2 regions of the Paenibacillus nuruki genome follow, and region 2 is predicted to be linked to the other one. Evidence: a T-box and tRNA genes for the amino acid it is inferred to sense, from the RefSeq annotation. Region 2 holds a T-box; the other holds one or more tRNA genes.
What was found. A T-box is a leader RNA that pairs with one kind of tRNA and senses whether it is charged. The one in region 2 lies ahead of leuS (leucine--tRNA ligase), so its partner is inferred to be a tRNA-Leu.

Region 1: it has a tRNA-Leu gene. The T-box ahead of leuS (leucine--tRNA ligase) is inferred to sense a tRNA for this amino acid. The anticodon was not compared.

What each region holds. Positions count from the first base shown of each region.
Region 1 covers NZ_OY725677.1:389,248-392,507, reverse strand. The annotation lists gene ruvA (Holliday junction branch migration protein RuvA) at 183-797, opposite strand; gene ruvC (crossover junction endodeoxyribonuclease RuvC) at 794-1,297, opposite strand; tRNA gene RCP16_RS01970 (tRNA-Pro) at 1,934-2,007, opposite strand; tRNA gene RCP16_RS01965 (tRNA-Leu) at 2,018-2,097, opposite strand; tRNA gene RCP16_RS01960 (tRNA-Arg) at 2,113-2,189, opposite strand; tRNA gene RCP16_RS01955 (tRNA-Gly) at 2,210-2,284, opposite strand; tRNA gene RCP16_RS01950 (tRNA-Asp) at 2,339-2,414, opposite strand; tRNA gene RCP16_RS01945 (tRNA-Met) at 2,422-2,495, opposite strand; tRNA gene RCP16_RS01940 (tRNA-Val) at 2,522-2,597, opposite strand; tRNA gene RCP16_RS01935 (tRNA-Glu) at 2,610-2,681, opposite strand; tRNA gene RCP16_RS01930 (tRNA-Ser) at 2,774-2,865, opposite strand; tRNA gene RCP16_RS01925 (tRNA-Asn) at 2,869-2,944, opposite strand; rRNA gene rrf (5S ribosomal RNA) at 2,998-3,114, opposite strand; rRNA gene RCP16_RS01915 (23S ribosomal RNA) at 3,178-3,260, opposite strand, start outside.
Region 2 covers NZ_OY725677.1:726,840-730,099, reverse strand. The annotation lists gene leuS (leucine--tRNA ligase) at 1-1,844, opposite strand, end outside; T-box leader at 1,960-2,241, opposite strand; gene RCP16_RS03305 (MFS transporter) at 2,299-3,260, opposite strand, start outside.

The DNA.
Region 1 (3,260 bases), 340 kb from region 2:
TCACTATATTAATTACGATCTTAATTACTACATTAACTACTGTATTATTCGTAATATATGCAAAATAGAAAAAACTTTTCAGTACGATACAATCTTCCACAAAATCTATGATCTTTACTCTCAAATAGACTGAAATATATTGAATTTCTATTCTTTTGATTTATTTTAGCATAATGATTGTATTAGCCAGTATACAACATTTTTAGTGCTCTCTTCATCACATCATCGGCTGTATCATCAGGGAATACCTCGTGTTTCAACGTTTGCCAGATTCGATCTAATTCGGTATCCGTATATCCTAATGCTTTCAGTCCATCGCGCACTTCAGGCCATACTTCTCCAGAAGTATTTGTAGATATCGCCGGAGCAAATAACCCTGTAGTAATCAGAGAATCTCCAATACCACCTAGTTTATCTTTTAAGTCCAAAATCATACGTTGTGCTGTCTTTTTACCAATCCCAGGCAATTTGGTCAAGAACGTAATATTTTCTTGATAAATAGCAGTAACTACACCCTCTGGACTACCACCACTCAAAATCCCAAGTGCTACACGTGGGCCAATTCCTGACACCTCAATCAATTTACGAAATAACTTCTGTTCATCACGAGTAGGAAATCCAAAAAGTTGAATCGCATCTTCACGTACATAATGATGAGTGTAGATAGTCACTTCGCCTGCTTCTTTCATCCATGCATAAGGATTAGGGCAAAACACACGATACCCGATTCCTTGCATATCTACAATCACATATTCATTCTCCAAATGGACAATCGGTCCGCGCAAAAAATCAATCATTTTTTCAATACCTCATTTATCTTGGAGTTTAGCAAATAAGAATGCGCATGACATACAGCAACAGCTAACGCATCAGCCACATCATCAGGCTTCGGAATTTTTTGCAAATTTAAAAACATTCGAATCATTTCTTGAACCTGTCTTTTTTCAGCTTTACCATAACCAACAACAGCTTGTTTTACTTGCATTGGTGTATATTCTGCAATAGGTAATCCCTTTTGTTTAGCAGCTAATATCATCACTCCACGTGCCTGACTAACAGACATCGCATTGGTTACATTCCGATTAAAAAAGAGTTTTTCAAAAGCTACAGTGTCTGGCTGATATTTCTCAATCAATTGCACTGTACCTTCATAGACATGTAATAATCTATCCTCATCCGGTGTATGAGCTTCCGTTTGAATACATCCGTATTGAACAGGAGTCAACTTACTTCCGTTTTTATCAATAAATCCAAACCCAACGATCGCAATCCCGGGATCAATTCCCATAACACGCAAATCTATCGCTCCCTTGTTGTACCCCATAAGTATTAATGATCTTACTTGAATATATAAGACAACTTTTATACAAAATAAATCTATTCTGTATATCGCACATTAAATCACCTAGCTAGTATAAACTAAATCATTTAACTATCAGGATTTAACCATATCATCGCTAGAAATCATAATCTTAATCATATATTCGATTTGACCTCAATAGGCGAACATATGTATCTCTTTCATTTTATTATAGCAAATATAAATCAACTTGAGTTAATAAAATAACAAAATTTCATTGAAGTTATATCAATTGTATTTTCGAAACAACTTCGGAGTATTTCAACTAAAATGATAATTATTTATAACTCCATCTATATGTATCCCTATAATTAAGTCGTTAGTTATATTCTAGTGTTCATTAATATTTATTATCATTTTTCTATTCGTTTTATACATTCTTATTTGCTTTTAATATCTACTTTTATATATCTGTAATGGCTACTATTTTATATTCTGTTGTTTATATTTTAATTATTGTATATCTTTCAGAGTAAAAAGTTTTTATAGTTCTACAGCTATATTTAAAATAAATATGAATTTAAAATAAACATAAAAAAACCATTGATCATAATGATCAATGGTTTTTTAGTATCGGGACGACACGATTTGAACATGCGACCCCCTGGACCCAAACCAGGTGCTCTACCAAGCTGAGCTACGTCCCGATAAATAATATGCCGGTGAAGGGACTCGAACCCCCACGGTTTCCCTCACGATTTTGAGTCGCGCGCGTCTGCCAATTCCGCCACACCGGCCAATCAAGATAAAAATGGCGCGCCCTAAGAGATTCGAACTCCTGGCCTTTTGATTCGTAGTCAAACGCTCTATCCAGCTGAGCTAAGGGCGCAAATAAAATGTAGAAAATATTGGAGCGGACGATGGGAATCGAACCCACGACCCTCGCCTTGGCAAGGCGATGCTCTACCGCTGAGCCACGTCCGCAATGTAATATTCATTGCATTACTTATGATCGAGCCAATTTTCTTTTAAAGAAAATGGCGGAACCGACGGGATTTGAACCCGCGATCTCCTGCGTGACAGGCAGGCATGTTAACCCCTACACCACGGTTCCAGATTAATTGCGGGGACAGGATTTGAACCTGTGACCTTCGGGTTATGAGCCCGACGAGCTACCGGACTGCTCCACCCCGCGTCATTAATACTTGCTATAAAATTCTATGGTGGAGATTGACGGGATCGAACCGCCGACCCTCTGCTTGTAAGGCAGATGCTCTCCCAGCTGAGCTAAATCTCCAAGAAGTAAATATGACCCGTAGGGGACTCGAACCCCTGTTACCTCCGTGAAAGGGAGGTGTCTTAACCACTTGACCAACGGGCCACAATAAAACCAACACTTTACATATTAACATCTTATTACTTTAAGAACAAGTTAATTTAAAACTAATTAATTTTCTCTAATAAAACGGCCTCTGGCGGAGAGAGAGGGATTCGAACCCTCGAGACGCTTGTGACGCCTACACGATTTCCAATCGTGCTCCTTCGGCCAGCTCGGACACCTCTCCATATGGCTCCCCGAACAGGACTCGAACCTGTGACAACTCGATTAACAGTCGAGTGCTCTACCAACTGAGCTATCAGGGAATAGTCACCGTCTCCTCGGATCGCTCCTTGAAACGGTCAATCTGTACTGCTCTGCTTGGCAACGTCCTACTCTCCCAGGACCCTGCGGTCCAAGTACCATCGGCGCTGGAGGGCTTAACGGTCGTGTTCGGGATGGGTACGTGTGGAACCCCTCCGCCATCATTACCAAACAGTCAGGCTGTGTTGCTCCCTGAAAACTGAATCCGAAAACTGAAACACCGCGTTTGTAGATTTTGGATAAGCCCTCGACCGATTAGTATTGGTCAGCTCCATGCCTTGCGGCACTTCCACCCCCAACCTATCAACCTCGTCGTCT
Region 2 (3,260 bases):
CCCATAAACATTTCATATAGACGTAATGTATCTGCGCCATATTCATTGACGATATCATCTGGATTAATCACGTTACCACGAGATTTACTCATTTTCTCGTTATTATTACCTAAAATCATGCCCTGATTCACAAGTTTTTGGAAAGGCTCTTTCGTATCGACTACACCGATATCGTATAGTACTTTATGCCAGAAACGAGCGTACAACAAGTGAAGAACAGCGTGCTCTACACCGCCGATATATAGATCAACAGGTAACCATTCTTTTTGCTTCTCTGGTGAACACAAAGCATCATCATTGTGTGGATCGATATAACGCAAGTAATACCAGCAACTACCTGCCCACTGTGGCATTGTATTTGTTTCACGGCGTGCTTTCATTCCTGTTTCAGAATCAATCGTCTCTACCCAGTCCGTGATATTAGCGAGTGGTGATTCGCCTGTACCTGAAGGTTTGATTTGATCAATATCAGGAAGCAATAAAGGCAATTCAGATTCAGGAACAGTCTTCATCGTCCCATCTTCTAAATGCAAAATAGGAATAGGCTCTCCCCAGTAGCGTTGACGGCTGAACAACCAATCACGTAGACGATAAGTGACTTTACCTTGTCCTTTGCCACTTTCTTCAAGCCATGCAATCATTTTAGCAATCGCATCGGTTGTATTTAATCCATTTAAGAAATCAGAATTTACATGTTCGCCTTCGCCTGTGTACACTTCTTCTTGTACACTACCACCAGCTACCACTTCTTTAATTTCCAAATTGAATTTCTTCGCAAATTCCCAGTCACGAGCATCATGGGCAGGAACAGCCATAATAGCGCCTGTACCGTAACCTGCAAGAACATAATCAGCGATCCAGATTGGTAATTTTTCTCCACCTGCTGGATTAATCGCATAAGCACCTGTAAATACGCCTGTTTTATCTTTTGCCAAATCAGTACGCTCCAGATCACTCTTATGCGTTGCTTGGTCTTGGTAAGCTTTAACAGCCGCTTTTTGTTCAGGTGTTGTAATCAGGTCTACTAATTCGTGTTCAGGAGCTAATACGCAGTATGTTGCACCGAATAATGTATCTGCACGAGTTGTAAATACCGTTAGATTCTTATCTGTACCTTCGATATCAAAATGAACTTCTGCACCGACAGATTTGCCGATCCAGTTACGCTGCATATCTTTGATACTTTCTGTCCAATCCAATTCTTCCAAATCATCTAACAGACGCTCTGCGTATTCAGTGATGCGTAACACCCATTGACGCATCGGTTTGCGGACAACCGGATGTCCTCCACGTTCACTTTTGCCATCAATAACTTCTTCATTCGCAAGTACTGTTCCTAATGCTTCACACCAGTTCACAGCTACTTCGTCTACATAAGCAAGCCCTTTATTATACAGTTGGATAAAGATCCATTGTGTCCATTTGTAATACTGTGGATCGGTTGTACTGATCTCACGATCCCAATCATAAGAGAAACCTAGTGATTTAATTTGACGACGGAAATTATCAATATTTTTGAATGTAATATCACGAGGATGTTCACCTGTATCCATCGCGTATTGTTCTGCCGGTAGACCAAAAGCATCCCAGCCCATTGGGTGAAGAACATTAAAACCGCGCATCCGTTTGTAACGAGACACGATATCTGTTGCTGTGTACCCTTCAGGATGCCCTACATGTAGTCCTGCTCCAGATGGGTAAGGGAACATATCCAAAGCATAAAATTTTGGCTTACCTGGTTCTTCTTGTGTTTTAAATGTTTTGTGCTGATCCCAATATCCTTGCCACTTTGGTTCGATCTGCTGTGGATGATAACCGGGTTGAGCTGTTTTTGAATCTGTCATCAATGTGTCCTCCTTCGGTCTTAAAGACCGTTTGTGTCTGTGGTGTAGATTAATTTCGTTCTGTTTTACTGCGCATATGCGACAAAAAAACCTCTCATCCATAGCGCATAATATCGCTAGGGACGAGAGGTTGTGTCTCGCGGTACCACCCTAGTTAGTGAACAAGCATACTTTGCTATTCACTCACTTAGTTGCCTGATAACGGTAGGAAGCCGATGTCGTTCAGAACTATCATAACAACGCTGACTATGTATCGCTAACGATCACAGCGTGCCACATATTCTTGCAACATATCTCCAAGGTGAGTTCATACCAGTATCATATCGACTTGCACCACCCGTCGACTCTCTATCATTACATGCTTACTGATATTACTATTCCTTTTCACTGAGCATTGTATTATAAAATATAACAATAGTTCTATTTTAAAAAATTCACCTGTGAAAGTCAATGATTACGCAATATTCTCTTGCACTTTGCGTTTGCCTGCTAATTTGGCGGCATCTTCTTCAGGTGTTGTAATAAATTTGGTAATAATTGCGCTGATAAAATAAAGGATAGCAAATATCCATACGACCCCTTCTGCACCGATCGTACCAATAAAAGCAAAAGCAATTGCAGGCGCAATAAATGCAGATAACCCCGCACCTAGATTCACGATCGACATGGCAGGCCCTTTATTTCCACCTGCAACCGATGGAGCAAGTGCAGCGATTGGAACATAACCGGCTAATAATCCACCCCAGATAAATCCAACAATCGTTGTAATCCACAAATTACCGTTCGTCCATTCAGGAACATAGAATAGTAATAATGTGAAAATTCCACATCCCACTCCACCAAACCACATCACCGTCTGTCTCCAACCAAACTTGTCACCGATAATCCCGAATAGTAGATTGAATACGATATTACCTAAAAAAATCGTTCCCCAAATATTGAGCCATGTACCGGTTTGTATACCGTACTGTGCCATATGTAATGGTAAAAATACAGGGAATCCGTAGGAACCTACACTATTGATAACCCGTACGATCCCACTCAATCCGACTTTGGGATGCGTTTTGACAATGGTTAAGCCTTTGCTGAGTTCACGTAATGTTTCACGGGCATTGCCTGCTTTTTTCGGTAAGCGATCACGATTGATTAACAAAGCAAAAATAGCTCCGATTCCTGCAAGTACTACAGCACTCCATAATGTCTGCATATACCCTAGATGTTTGATTGCATAACTGGAATAATAAGCTCCCAATACAAACATACCTCCGGAATAAGCAACCCAGAACCAACCAATCGCAGTACTTAATTTATTTTCAGGACTACGATAAGTGACCCATGTTAAAAAGGAATACGCAAATAATGGATATCCGAATCCTTTGACAGCATACGTTAACAACATTATTGGATAGTTCAAAT